Regions from separate parts of the Lysinibacillus sp. C5.1 genome, predicted to be linked through region 2. Evidence: a T-box and tRNA genes for the amino acid it is inferred to sense, from the RefSeq annotation. Region 2 holds a T-box; the other holds one or more tRNA genes.
What was found. A T-box is a leader RNA that pairs with one kind of tRNA and senses whether it is charged. The one in region 2 lies ahead of proS (proline--tRNA ligase), so its partner is inferred to be a tRNA-Pro.
Positions count from the first base shown of each region.

Region 1 (7,501 bases), 1.1 Mb from region 2:
CGGTACTGGTTCACTATCGGTCACTAGGTAGTATTTAGCCTTGGGAGATGGTCCTCCCGGATTCCGACGGAATTTCACGTGTTCCGCCGTACTCAGGATCCACTCTGGAGGGAACGAACTTTCGACTACAGGGCTTTTACCTGCTCTGGCGGACCTTTCCAAGTCGCTTCATCTAACTCATTCCTTTGTAACTCCGTATAGAGTGTCCTACAACCCCAAGAGGCAAGCCTCTTGGTTTGGGCTCTTCCCGTTTCGCTCGCCGCTACTCAGGGAATCGATTTTTCTTTCTCTTCCTCCAGGTACTTAGATGTTTCAGTTCCCTGGGTCTGCCTTCAAGACGCTATGTATTCACGTCAAGATACTACGCGATTAAACGTAGTGGGTTCCCCCATTCGGAAATCTCCGGATCAAAGCTCACTTACAGCTCCCCGAAGCATATCGGTGTTAGTGCCGTCCTTCTTCGGCTCCTAGTGCCAAGGCATTCGCCGTGCGCCCTTAATAACTTAACCTATCGGCTTCCAATCCACTGCGCATTTCGTTGTCAGCTTCTCTCGTTCAATCAGTCACGTACGTAAGTACGCTCCTTCATTCACTCGTTCGCTTCCTAGAACTGCTTGTGTCTTGAAACCCTATTTCGTTATTAAGCCTATAAAAAACTTAAAAAAATAAATGTGTTTGTTACAATTTCAATGTCGTTTTATCCAGTTTTCAAAGAACAAATAAAAATTGGTGGAGCCTAGCGGGATCGAACCGCTGACCTCCTGCGTGCAAGGCAGGCGCTCTCCCAGCTGAGCTAAGGCCCCAAGAGGTTATATATGGTGGGCCTAAATGGACTCGAACCATCGACCTCACGCTTATCAGGCGTGCGCTCTAACCAGCTGAGCTATAGGCCCTCTTGGAAGTTTTATAAAGTTAGTTATAAACCTTCAAAACTGAACGCAAAACGTAATCTTACAAACCCAAGGTTTGTATTCCGAAAATATCCTTAGAAAGGAGATGATCCAGCCGCACCTTCCGATACGGCTACCTTGTTACGACTTCACCCCAATCATCTATCCCACCTTCGGCGGCTGGCTCCAAAAGGTTACCTCACCGACTTCGGGTGTTACAAACTCTCGTGGTGTGACGGGCGGTGTGTACAAGGCCCGGGAACGTATTCACCGCGGCATGCTGATCCGCGATTACTAGCGATTCCGGCTTCATGTAGGCGAGTTGCAGCCTACAATCCGAACTGAGAACGACTTTATCGGATTAGCTCCCTCTCGCGAGTTGGCAACCGTTTGTATCGTCCATTGTAGCACGTGTGTAGCCCAGGTCATAAGGGGCATGATGATTTGACGTCATCCCCACCTTCCTCCGGTTTGTCACCGGCAGTCACCTTAGAGTGCCCAACTAAATGATGGCAACTAAGATCAAGGGTTGCGCTCGTTGCGGGACTTAACCCAACATCTCACGACACGAGCTGACGACAACCATGCACCACCTGTCACCGTTGTCCCCGAAGGGAAAACCATATCTCTACAGTGGTCAACGGGATGTCAAGACCTGGTAAGGTTCTTCGCGTTGCTTCGAATTAAACCACATGCTCCACCGCTTGTGCGGGCCCCCGTCAATTCCTTTGAGTTTCAGTCTTGCGACCGTACTCCCCAGGCGGAGTGCTTAATGCGTTAGCTGCAGCACTAAGGGGCGGAAACCCCCTAACACTTAGCACTCATCGTTTACGGCGTGGACTACCAGGGTATCTAATCCTGTTTGCTCCCCACGCTTTCGCGCCTCAGTGTCAGTTACAGACCAGATAGTCGCCTTCGCCACTGGTGTTCCTCCAAATCTCTACGCATTTCACCGCTACACTTGGAATTCCACTATCCTCTTCTGCACTCAAGTCTCCCAGTTTCCAATGACCCTCCACGGTTGAGCCATGGGCTTTCACATCAGACTTAAGAAACCACCTGCGCGCGCTTTACGCCCAATAATTCCGGACAACGCTTGCCACCTACGTATTACCGCGGCTGCTGGCACGTAGTTAGCCGTGGCTTTCTAATAAGGTACCGTCAAGGTACAGCCAGTTACTACTGTACTTGTTCTTCCCTTACAACAGAGTTTTACGAACCGAAATCCTTCTTCACTCACGCGGCGTTGCTCCATCAGGCTTTCGCCCATTGTGGAAGATTCCCTACTGCTGCCTCCCGTAGGAGTCTGGGCCGTGTCTCAGTCCCAGTGTGGCCGATCACCCTCTCAGGTCGGCTACGCATCGTTGCCTTGGTGAGCCGTTACCTCACCAACTAGCTAATGCGCCGCGGGCCCATCCTATAGCGACAGCCGAAACCGTCTTTCAGTATTGTCCCATGAGGGACGATAGATTATTCGGTATTAGCCCCGGTTTCCCGGAGTTATCCCAAACTATAGGGTAGGTTGCCCACGTGTTACTCACCCGTCCGCCGCTAACGTCAAAGGAGCAAGCTCCTTCTCTGTTCGCTCGACTTGCATGTATTAGGCACGCCGCCAGCGTTCGTCCTGAGCCAGGATCAAACTCTCCATAAAAGAAATTTGATTAGCTCAAATTGTTTTGCTGGCATCAATTTTGATGTCCAAATTTTTGTTTCGTTCACTAACGAAGTTAGCTAATAAAAACTATATTGATTACGTTTTGCTTGTTCAGTTTTCAAGGTTCATATATAAAAATTGGTGGAGCCTAGCGGGATCGAACCGCTGACCTCCTGCGTGCAAGGCAGGCGCTCTCCCAGCTGAGCTAAGGCCCCATAAAGTATATTTTAGGAAATGGTCGGGAAGACAGGATTCGAACCTGCGACCCCTTGGTCCCAAACCAAGTGCTCTACCAAGCTGAGCTACTTCCCGTTCATTTATTGGCGCGCCCGGCAGGAGTCGAACCCACAACCTTCTGATCCGTAGTCAGACGCTCTATCCAATTGAGCTACGGGCGCTAAATATTAAAAATGGTGCCGAGGGCCGGAATCGAACCGGCACGGTAGTCACCTACCGCAGGATTTTAAGTCCTGTGCGTCTGCCAGTTCCGCCACCCCGGCACATTTGGAGCGGAAGACGAGGTTCGAACTCGCGACCCCCACCTTGGCAAGGTGGTGTTCTACCACTGAACTACTTCCGCATGTGCATAAGATTATTTATCCTGGCAATTATAAATTTGAAATATAGATGATGCGGGTGAAGGGAGTCGAACCCCCACGCCTCGCGGCGCTAGATCCTAAGTCTAGTGCGTCTGCCAATTCCGCCACACCCGCATATTATTGTTGGCAATTAAAATGGTGAGCCATGAAGGACTCGAACCTTCGACCCTCTGATTAAAAGTCAGATGCTCTACCAACTGAGCTAATGGCTCAAAAAATGGTGCCGGCTATAGGAATCGAACCCACGACCTACTGATTACAAGTCAGTTGCTCTACCTGCTGAGCTAAACCGGCATATGGTGGAGGATGACGGGCTCGAACCGCCGACCCTCTGCTTGTAAGGCAGATGCTCTCCCAGCTGAGCTAATCCTCCTGGGTATTATGCCTAGCGACGTCCTACTCTCACAGGGGGAAGCCCCCAACTACCATCGGCGCTAAAGAGCTTAACTTCCGTGTTCGGTATGGGAACGGGTGTGACCTCTTTGCCATCATCACTAGACTATTTAAAAGACAAGATTCATTATAACATAAATTATTATAATTACAAGCTTTTTTTTAAAACTTGCTTGTTCTTTCAAAACTGGATAAACGGTTCATTGAATGTTTCAAACTTTTTTTTGGTTAAGTCCTCGATCGATTAGTATTCGTCAGCTCCATGTGTCACCACACTTCCACCTCGAACCTATCTACCTCATCGTCTTTGAGGGATCTTACTTACTTGCGTAATGGGAAATCTCATCTTGAGGGGGGCTTCATGCTTAGATGCTTTCAGCACTTATCCCGTCCACACATAGCTACCCAGCGATGCCTTTGGCAAGACAACTGGTACACCAGCGGTGTGTCCATCCCGGTCCTCTCGTACTAAGGACAGCTCCTCTCAAATTTCCTACGCCCACGACGGATAGGGACCGAACTGTCTCACGACGTTCTGAACCCAGCTCGCGTACCGCTTTAATGGGCGAACAGCCCAACCCTTGGGACCGACTACAGCCCCAGGATGCGATGAGCCGACATCGAGGTGCCAAACCTCCCCGTCGATGTGGACTCTTGGGGGAGATAAGCCTGTTATCCCCGGGGTAGCTTTTATCCGTTGAGCGATGGCCCTTCCATGCGGAACCACCGGATCACTAAGCCCGTCTTTCGACCCTGCTCGACTTGTAGGTCTCGCAGTCAAGCTCCCTTGTGCCTTTACACTCTACGAATGATTTCCAACCATTCTGAGGGAACCTTTGGGCGCCTCCGTTACCTTTTAGGAGGCGACCGCCCCAGTCAAACTGTCCGCCTGACACTGTCTCCTGCCCCGCTAAGGGGCATGGGTTAGAATTTCAATACAACCAGGGTAGTATCCCACCGACGCCTCCTTCGAAGCTGGCGCTCCGAGATCTCTGGCTCCTACCTATCCTGTACAAGTTGTACCAAAATTCAATATCAGGCTACAGTAAAGCTCCACGGGGTCTTTCCGTCCTGTCGCGGGTAACCTGCATCTTCACAGGTACTATAATTTCACCGAGTCTCTCGTTGAGACAGTGCCCAGATCGTTACGCCTTTCGTGCGGGTCGGAACTTACCCGACAAGGAATTTCGCTACCTTAGGACCGTTATAGTTACGGCCGCCGTTTACTGGGGCTTCAATTCGCAGCTTCGCTTGCGCTAACCACTCCTCTTAACCTTCCAGCACCGGGCAGGCGTCAGCCCCTATACGTCACCTTACGGTTTTGCAGAGACCTGTGTTTTTGCTAAACAGTCGCCTGGGCCTATTCACTGCGGCTCTCATGCGCTTGCACGCTCAAGAGCACCCCTTCTCCCGAAGTTACGGGGTCATTTTGCCGAGTTCCTTAACGAGAGTTCTCTCGCACACCTTAGGATTCTCTCCTCGACTACCTGTGTCGGTTTGCGGTACGGGCACCTCTCACCTCGATAGAGGCTTTTCTTGGCAGTGTGAAATCAGGAACTTCGTCCATACGGACTCGCCATCACAGCTCAACGTTACAGTGTGCGGATTTGCCTACACACACGCCTTACTGCTTGGACGCGCACAACCAACGGCGCGCTTACCCTATCCTACTGCGTCCCCCCATTTCTCAAACGGTGAGGAGGTGGTACAGGAATATCAACCTGTTGTCCATCGCCTACGCCTATCGGCCTCGGCTTAGGTCCCGACTAACCCTGAGCGGACGAGCCTTCCTCAGGAAACCTTAGTCATACGGTGGACGGGATTCTCACCCGTCTTTCGCTACTCATACCGGCATTCTCACTTCTAAGCGCTCCACCAGTCCTTCCGGTCTGACTTCAACGCACTTAGAACGCTCTCCTACCACTGACATCGTAGATGTCAATCCACAGCTTCGGTGAATCGTTTAGCCCCGATACATTTTCGGCGCAGCGTCACTCGACCAGTGAGCTATTACGCACTCTTTAAATGATGGCTGCTTCTAAGCCAACATCCTGGTTGTCTGTGCAACGCCACATCCTTTTCCACTTAACGATTACTTTGGGACCTTAGCTGGTGGTCTGGGCTGTTTCCCTTTTGACTACGGATCTTATCACTCGCAGTCTGACTCCCGTGTATAAATATCTGGCATTCGGAGTTTGTCTGAATTCGGTAAACCGGGATGGCCCCCTAGTCCAAACAGTGCTCTACCTCCAGTATTCTCATCACGAGGCTAGCCCTAAAGCTATTTCGGAGAGAACCAGCTATCTCCAAGTTCGATTGGAATTTCTCCGCTACCCACACCTCATCCCCGCACTTTTCAACGTGCGTGGGTTCGGGCCTCCAGTAAGTGTTACCTCACCTTCACCCTGGACATGGGTAGATCACCTGGTTTCGGGTCTACGACCACGTACTAATTCGCCCTATTCAGACTCGCTTTCGCTGCGGCTCCGCCTTCTAAAGCTTAACCTCGCACGTAATCGTAACTCGCCGGTTCATTCTACAAAAGGCACGCTATCACCCATTAACGGGCTCTAACTACTTGTAGGCACACGGTTTCAGGATCTCTTTCACTCCCCTTCCGGGGTGCTTTTCACCTTTCCCTCACGGTACTGGTTCACTATCGGTCACTAGGTAGTATTTAGCCTTGGGAGATGGTCCTCCCGGATTCCGACGGAATTTCACGTGTTCCGCCGTACTCAGGATCCACTCTGGAGGGAACGAACTTTCGACTACAGGGCTTTTACCTGCTCTGGCGGACCTTTCCAAGTCGCTTCATCTAACTCATTCCTTTGTAACTCCGTATAGAGTGTCCTACAACCCCAAGAGGCAAGCCTCTTGGTTTGGGCTCTTCCCGTTTCGCTCGCCGCTACTCAGGGAATCGATTTTTCTTTCTCTTCCTCCAGGTACTTAGATGTTTCAGTTCCCTGGGTCTGCCTTCAAGACGCTATGTATTCACGTCAAGATACTACGCGATTAAACGTAGTGGGTTCCCCCATTCGGAAATCTCCGGATCAAAGCTCACTTACAGCTCCCCGAAGCATATCGGTGTTAGTGCCGTCCTTCTTCGGCTCCTAGTGCCAAGGCATTCGCCGTGCGCCCTTAATAACTTAACCTATCGGCTTCCAATCCACTGCGCATTTCGTTGTCAGCTTCTCTCGTTCAATCAGTCACGGACGTAAGTACGCTCCTTCATTCACTCGTTCGCTTCCTAGAACTGCTTGTGTCTTGAAACCCTATTTCGTTATTAAGCCTATAAAAAACTTAAAAAAATAAATGTGTTTGTTACAATTTCAATGTCGTTTTATCCAGTTTTCAAAGAACAAGTTTTGAAGTATTTCATCGTAATGATGAACCTTCAAAACTGAACGCAAAACGTAATCTTACAAACCCAAGGTTTGTATTCCGAAAATATCCTTAGAAAGGAGGTGATCCAGCCGCACCTTCCGATACGGCTACCTTGTTACGACTTCACCCCAATCATCTATCCCACCTTCGGCGGCTGGCTCCAAAAGGTTACCTCACCGACTTCGGGTGTTACAAACTCTCGTGGTGTGACGGGCGGTGTGTACAAGGCCCGGGAACGTATTCACCGCGGCATGCTGATCCGCGATTACTAGCGATTCCGGCTTCATGTAGGCGAGTTGCAGCCTACAATCCGAACTGAGAACGACTTTATCGGATTAGCTCCCTCTCGCGAGTTGGCAACCGTTTGTATCGTCCATTGTAGCACGTGTGTAGCCCAGGTCATAAGGGGCATGATGATTTGACGTCATCCCCACCTTCCTCCGGTTTGTCACCGGCAGTCACCTTAGAGTGCCCAACTAAATGATGGCAACTAAGATCAAGGGTTGCGCTCGTTGCGGGACTTAACCCAACATCTCACGACACGAGCTGACGACAACCATGCACCACCTGTCACCGTTGTC
Region 1 is NZ_CP066226.1:121,088-128,588, reverse strand. Features, by position in the region: rRNA gene I5435_RS00635 (23S ribosomal RNA) at 1-509, opposite strand, end outside; tRNA gene I5435_RS00630 (tRNA-Ala) at 728-803, opposite strand; tRNA gene I5435_RS00625 (tRNA-Ile) at 817-893, opposite strand; rRNA gene I5435_RS00620 (16S ribosomal RNA) at 990-2,541, opposite strand; tRNA gene I5435_RS00615 (tRNA-Ala) at 2,684-2,759, opposite strand; tRNA gene I5435_RS00610 (tRNA-Pro) at 2,780-2,856, opposite strand; tRNA gene I5435_RS00605 (tRNA-Arg) at 2,866-2,942, opposite strand; tRNA gene I5435_RS00600 (tRNA-Leu) at 2,956-3,044, opposite strand; tRNA gene I5435_RS00595 (tRNA-Gly) at 3,050-3,124, opposite strand; tRNA gene I5435_RS00590 (tRNA-Leu) at 3,176-3,257, opposite strand; tRNA gene I5435_RS00585 (tRNA-Lys) at 3,280-3,355, opposite strand; tRNA gene I5435_RS00580 (tRNA-Thr) at 3,362-3,437, opposite strand; tRNA gene I5435_RS00575 (tRNA-Val) at 3,441-3,516, opposite strand; rRNA gene rrf (5S ribosomal RNA) at 3,527-3,642, opposite strand; rRNA gene I5435_RS00565 (23S ribosomal RNA) at 3,761-6,688, opposite strand; rRNA gene I5435_RS00560 (16S ribosomal RNA) at 6,994-7,501, opposite strand, start outside.
Region 1: it has a tRNA-Pro gene. The T-box ahead of proS (proline--tRNA ligase) is inferred to sense a tRNA for this amino acid. The anticodon was not compared.

Region 2 (7,501 bases):
TACATTTCTGTATTAACTCCTCTAACGAGCGGTGGAGACCAAGCCTATCGATTAAAGGCGGATATAAATTTTCACAAATTTCTCTTGTATTATCCACAATATCCAGTACTTCTTCACGCAAATGCATAAAAGCCTCTTTGTCATCTTTTTCTTTTGTTGCAGCTTCTTCCATATTACGACTCATATGAATCAAATCTTGTAAAATCGTATCATGTATCTCTGTAGATAACCGTAAACGTTCTTTCTCTGAAGACAAAATCCATAGCCTATTATACCATCGTGGTGCATGCAATTTGTCTAACTTCGTCAGTTGTGCCATAAGTTCATCCAACTTAAGTGAATTATCGATAATGCTTTGAACATAATACAAAAAGAGTTCAAGCATTTTTAAAGATTCGGACGGTATTTTACGAAATTTTGTGTCTGTGATTGCCAACAACTTAGAGTCTACTGTTTCATAGAGTACCAATATGTATTTCGTGTCATGTTTATAAATTAAATTAGGACAAATAGCACGACATTTATGTTCTTCTATATAACCAAGAGATTGTGTTAACTGGTCTTCTATAATCTCAATATCATTCAGCATTAACATTAGATTAAGCTCTTGTTTAATATATTCCATAAGTTTGTCGAAGTTAGTAGCATAATGTGCTGATGATTTAATGAAGCGATAAAAATTGGAAAAATTGTAGTTCTTTAAAGTACTTAAATAGCGAGCATTCCGTACTTCCATACTTTCCTTGTATGACAACAGTAAGATGGAGGAAATAAACGTAATCAAAAAATAAAGACTGTATATGTAAAACGAGCGTACTTCCTCAAGAGATAGTAAAATAAATGAAAGTACCAGACTAAAAGGAATCGCCAATTGTAAATGTGAAAACATGCGATCAAGCGCATATTGTAAGTTAACAAAATTCCCCGCCATTTCTAAGTAAATCAGACAAATAGGGACCACTAACAAAAATAACGCCGTCACATCTGCAGGTAGAAATGGATGCACATTAAAAATTGTTGGAATGCCATAACATAATGCGAACGGTCCGATTCCTAAAAAAAAGATGCAGAATAATGGCTTGGCATAGTATTTAGTATTGCTTTTAGCTGCGACAATAATATTAATCGCTAGTAAGCAGGATAAAATTAAATAGACTGATAGTTCAAATATAATTTGTACTTTAAGAAGATCTTCAATAAAAATACGCGCTATATTTATCACTACAATCATTATACCAATAACAAAAAAAGCATTACGCAACTTTTTTTGAAAAGCATCACTCATTGTTCTTAAAAAATAATTACAGTAGAAAATACAATTCACAATGCTAAGGAAAATCGCTAATGAATTAATAACAATACTAATGAAATCTCCTCGTCCTGCTGCACCTGCACTTATATACGCTAATGCTGTAAACTGTAAATGAAAAATCAAATACTGTTTGTTTTTAGTAAGTATTTGTTTAAATAAAAAAAGACAAAAAGCAGTTGTGATTAAGGTATATAATAACGGCATTATTAATTGCTTTATTAATTGTGCGTTTATATTCTTATTTGAGACGATTAACTTTTCCACTTTTCCTTCATGCCAAATTGTTATGCTATGCGCTTGTGTAATTAGAAAAGGGGATGAAGTATTGGCTGTCAGCTTCATCCCATCTAATTCTAAAACTTTCGTATAGGGCACTATATTTTGAGATGCTGCCCAACTTTCCTCTTCAATCTGTTGAATATACCAACTTTGATCTTGTGATTGAGCCAGTGTAATCCCAATTATAGGCCCGCTAACGACAACGGATAAACAATACAATTGTATGAAAAAAGTGAGAAAAAGCGAAATTAAGATTTTAGCTTTTCCTTGTTCCATCTGTTTACGGACGCCAATACATTAAATATGAATCCTTTAATGTTTTCTTTTCACCGTGTTCAAAGGATTCTAAAATTAAACTTTGCTCTAACTCATTTACATTTAAAAGTGAAACTCTTTTTTCTTTTAAAAGATCTAAAATATTGCGATTTTTATGAATATATTGAACGATTTCTAACATATCCTTCACCTCTTAAATATATTTTTTAAATAATGATACATCATGAGTTGGATAAATTTCTTTTAGTAATTCAAGTGCAAGATTACGGTATTTAGACTGTAATAGATGCATGTATATAGATAATCCTGAAGCTTCGATTTGCTGTGGCGTAATGCAAATATTCATTGTTGAATCGCCGTGCTGACTATAATACAAGCGTAATTCATCAAATGCTGAATCTTCATATTGTAATAGATACAATATTGGCAGTGTTCTTTTTTTGTCTTGTAAATCTCTTTGTAAGTTTAATAAGTCGCCATAATCATTATTTAACTGAGCAACCATTGCAATATAGTGTGCACTCATTTCAAGCTTTGCCGTATACTTTCCAGTTGCTAATACTTCTCCGAGCAATGAAGAAAGTGCTATTAACGAGCCGGATTTCTTTTTAACAACAGCTTCATACATCTCTTCAGATGTAATCTCGTTTAGTAGGTCATGATGCTGACCATCAACTGCTTGAAGTAAGTAATGGCAAAATAAACGGGTAACCTCACTTTTATAAGGTATTTCCACCTTTTGTAGCTCCAACATAACGATACTAACGAAAGCTGTCGAAGCATTAAGCAATACATTCCCCTCTATCCCCCATTTTGATTCATCACCGTCTTCGATATCATCAACAATATCTGTAAAAAGAATCCAAAGTTCTAAAAGATTAAAAACTTCTTGGATAGATTTTGTTAATATACCGCCATTCAATTGAAAATGTAATTTACTTAAATCACTAAAATCACCACCTTCATGTTGATCTAACAAGTAGGTTAAACAACGGCTAAACTCATCCGATAGTTGATAATTACTGACAATTCGCCTTAATGATTGTTTTATTTCTTCCATCATTCACCTTACCAATTATTTATTTTAATTGCGATTTGGCTTTGAGCTACTTCTAACAATCAAAATGAATAGTTAACAATGCAGATATTCTTGGTGTTTGACTTCGGGTATTTCAAGTAAATATTACTTCCACCTTCAAATAACAAAGAAGTTGTGCTTCCTAGAATGAACAAAAGGCAGCGCACATATTGCTAAGAATTCATTACATTAAACATACTTAATTTTGACTGTTATGTATCACCACTTTCAAACGGCATCAGAGGCATAAATAATAAAGGTGATTTCGCTCTTTTGCATGAATGGAAAAGCCCATCTATTTACAATCTGTTGAAGAGCTAATCAATTAAATTTGTCATCTACGACTCATGATAGTTATCCTTTTTTCCAATCATTAACTATTATACCTAAAATACTAAAATTGTAAATATATTCATAAATATTAATACCTATTAACAATATAATGCATTAATTTACATAATTCCGCAACTATAGTTTCATAAATTTTATTAGTACAAATATAGCAAGAAAGAATTTAAGTAACTCACTATAAATGCTGTATTTCACAAAGGATACGCTCTATTGCAGGTAAAAATAAATTAAAGGAATGTTACACAGTGTAAAGAAGTTTTCAATAGGTGACTGCATTTATTGTTTCTATATGAGGGACAGCCTCAAAATCAGCTATAAACATCAAGACGAGAAAGGCAATATCGCCGGATTTTTTTAGTTTTGGGAAGAAGCTATTCTGGAGACTATAAATACAAGAATTAAAATATTAGTAGAAGATACATTTCAAAGAGGAGGAAATCATAAGGAAATACTATAAATCTAAGCACAATTCAGTTAGAAGGGCATCAAGAGTGGATTCCACTTCTTGATGCCTTTTGTCCATACTCTGAGCATGTTACCATGCTTTCTACCATACAAAGTAAGATTTAGTAAGCGCGGGCAAACCAAACTGTATGTTGTGCTTCTTTCCCACAATGAATGCAAGTATGCTTTGTAACTGGTGGGTTAAATGGTATATTACGAGTTGTAAATTTTGTTTCTTCTTTTACCTTTTCTTCACACGCATCATCTCCACACCAACCCGCTAAAATCCAACCTGGGATTGTTTCATTTTGTTCAGATTTAGCTAAATGCTGTTTTAACTGTTCCATTGAATCGATATGGGTATGCGAGTTGTTTGCACGGAAAGCTTTTGCTTTTTCAAATAGTCGCGTTTGCATCGTTTCAAGTTCTGTTTCTATGCTTTCAACAATTGTGTCTAAAGAAACAGTTACTTTTTCTTCTTCATCACGGGCTTTCATTAAGCTTTGCTGATTTTCTAAATCACGTGGCCCCAATTCAATACGCACAGGTACACCTTTTAGCTCCCATTCATTAAACTTATAACCAGGTGATTGGTCTGAATCATCAAGACGCACACGAATGCCCTTTGCTTTTAACGTTGCAAAAATTTCATCTAATTTCTCGATAATCTTAGTGTTCTTTTTCCACGGACCAACTGGGATTAACACAACTTGCGTTGGAGCGATTCTTGGCGGTAAAACAAGACCTTGTTCATCACCATGCACCATAATAACAGAACCGATTAAACGGGTAGACGTACCCCATGATGTTGTATGCACATGGACATGTTTATTTTCTTTATTTAAATATTTGATATCAAAAGCTTCGGCAAATTTCGTACCTAAATAATGAGATGTCCCTGCTTGTACGGCCTTGCCATCCTTCATCATCGCTTCAATCGAAAATGTATCAACTGCTCCGGCAAAACGTTCTGATGGCGTTTTTTGCCCATCATAGACAGGAATGGCTAACAGTCCTTCGACAACTTCTTTATAAATAGCTAACATTTGCATTGTTTCTTTGCGTGCATCTTCTTCATCGACATGCGCCGTATGACCTTCTTGCCATAAAAATTCTGAAGTACGGATAAACGGTAGCGTTTTCTTTTCCCAACGGAATACATTGGCCCATTGATTGATTAAAACAGGAAGGTCTCGATAACTTTTAATCCAATTAGAATACAAATGTCCAATCATTGTTTCCGAAGTTGGGCGCAGCGCTAAACGCTCTTCTAATTGTTCACCTGCCGCTTCGGTCACCCAAGGAAGCTCTGGTGAAAATCCTTCAATATGATCCTTTTCCTTTTGGAAAAAAGATTCTGGAATGAGCATTGGGAAGTAGGCATTGCGGTGCCCTGTTTCCTTAAAACGCTTATCCATCTCCGCTTGAATATGCTCCCACAGTTCATAGCCGTCTGGTTTAAAGGCAATACAACCACGAACCGGCGTATAATCCATTAAATCCGCCTTTTGTATCGTTTCCACATACCATTTTGAAAAATCATTTGTTTTTTGAGACATCTTCTTTTCCTCCTATTTTGAAAAATCTATTTTGCTTCGGCAAAATTGCATCTGATTTTTTTCGAGCCTGCTCAAATAGCTCCTTTTAAAATCTGTGATACCCACAGGGGCATTTAACTTAATTTGGCATGCATCCATATATTTCGTCTTCATCGCCTAGCTAATGCTAAATCAAGTTCATAAAAAAAGCATAAAGCATCCTAATAAAGGACGTCTTTACGCTAGTTGACGTGGTACCACCTTAGTTCGGCATAATATGCATATTACGCCCTCTAAACGTTTGTAACGAAACGACTCGGTTAGTTGTTAACTGACATCTCCGTGGTAGGGTTCAATAAGAAGGGGTGCTATAGCTCTCAGCCTAGGCTATATTTTCTGTTTCACAATTCTTATTTACTTAGTCACATCATCGATTGTATATGTATACATTAATATACCAATTTGCTAAATGTAATTCAATCATTACGATAGGTAATTGAATGATAAAATATAGTTAGTAATACTACGCTAGCTCTTGTATCATCCTACCCAAGTTCTCCTATTTTTAATAAATGCTTTACTAAAATAAATACCAACATTAAAACATTTTGATGTTTTCATTAAATCAAGTAGAATGAGTTTGAAACACTTATATGAAAGGTGATTATATGCAACGTCAACTAACAGAAAAATTATGGCGTGAAGAAAAATATCGCGTCATGTTCCATAGCCAAAAGCATTACAATCAACTCCGTCTGGCAATGCGCGACATGATGAGCCATGAGCAAATTAAACAATTAATCGAAGTTGCATTACAACAAACGCCAACTGAAGGCAGCATGCGCAATGCCTGTCAGCATATGTGGGGGTATTTCCGTAAAGTAGCCTCAATAGAAGAAAAACGAACATACGAGCAATTGCTTCTTACTTATCAAATACCAGCGCTTCTTTGTTTTTTACAACAATTAGCCATTCAATATAACGTTACTTATTTACGTGAAAGTACTATTTTACAAATACAGTAGAAGTAGTTATTGCCTTTATGCAAGTCTACAAATCAACACCCCTCTTACTATCAAGCTCTTAGGAGAATCTATATGAACACCAATAAGGACAACAATGACGTTATCTTTCTTACTAATCCAACAGAACGTATAATGCATCCATTTTATAATAAACAAATCGTCTTTACAGGGGCTCTTTCCACGATGACACGCGCAGAAGCTGCAAAAAAAGCACGAGCTTGTGGCGGTTTAATGCAAGGGGCAGTCACTAAGGACACCGCTTTTGTTATTCTCGGTCATAACCGACGAGGCAAAAGCACGAAACATTTAAAAGCAGAGCAACTCATCCAACTTGGACACGACATTCAAATTATTGCTGAAGATGATTTTATTTGGCTTATTTCCATGCAAAAAGAGTATATACCATCTTCTTTACAATAACTGCTACTTTGAACTAGCGAACTGCCACAAGCTTGACTATGAACAACGTATAGACGGAACAAATGTAATCTCCTACATAAAAACACGTTGACCAGCTGCGCATCACCGCATCCAATCAACGTGTATTTTAATGTGATTATTTACTATTTTTGCACTACTGGTGCAGGATAGTCAAAGCCCTTTGTATCCACTTCGACTTTTTTCATGATTTGATCTTCTAATGGCTTATCTGTGGCATCACGTTCCACAGCAACGATTTCATCTACCGTTTCCATTCCTTCAATCACTTTGCCAAATGCAGCATATTGTTTATCAAGATGTGACGCTTCTTCTGTCATAATAAAAAATTGAGAGCCCGCAGAATTTAGGTCGTCGTTTGTCCGTGCCATTGAAATGACACCGCGTTCATGTTTTAAATTATTTTCAAAGCCATTCTCAGTAAACTCACCTTTAATCGAATAATCGGGACCACCTGATCCATTTCCTGAAGGATCGCCCCCTTGAATCATAAAGCCAGGAATTACACGATGAAAAATAAGTCCATCATAAAATCCTTTGTTTACTAAGGAAATAAAGTTTGCCACTGTATTCGGCGCTACTTTAGGTTCTAGTTCAACCACAATTTTTTTATCATCGTTCATTGTAATCGTCACAATTGGATTTTCTTTCACAGCCGATGCATAATCTACTTTTTCTTCCGCTGTCTTCTCCTCTTTTGACGTCCCACAACCCGTCACAATAAAAACTACTGCCATTAGGCTAAAAACAACATACAATA
Region 2 is NZ_CP066226.1:1,245,204-1,252,704, reverse strand. Features, by position in the region: gene I5435_RS05785 (sensor histidine kinase) at 1-1,867, opposite strand, end outside; gene I5435_RS05780 (competence pheromone ComX) at 1,872-2,048, opposite strand; gene I5435_RS05775 (class 1 isoprenoid biosynthesis enzyme) at 2,061-2,930, opposite strand; gene proS (proline--tRNA ligase) at 3,863-5,299, opposite strand; T-box leader at 5,503-5,718, opposite strand; gene I5435_RS05765 (YbgA family protein) at 5,947-6,303, shown strand; gene I5435_RS05760 (BRCT domain-containing protein) at 6,376-6,723, shown strand; gene I5435_RS05755 (peptidylprolyl isomerase) at 6,867-7,478, opposite strand.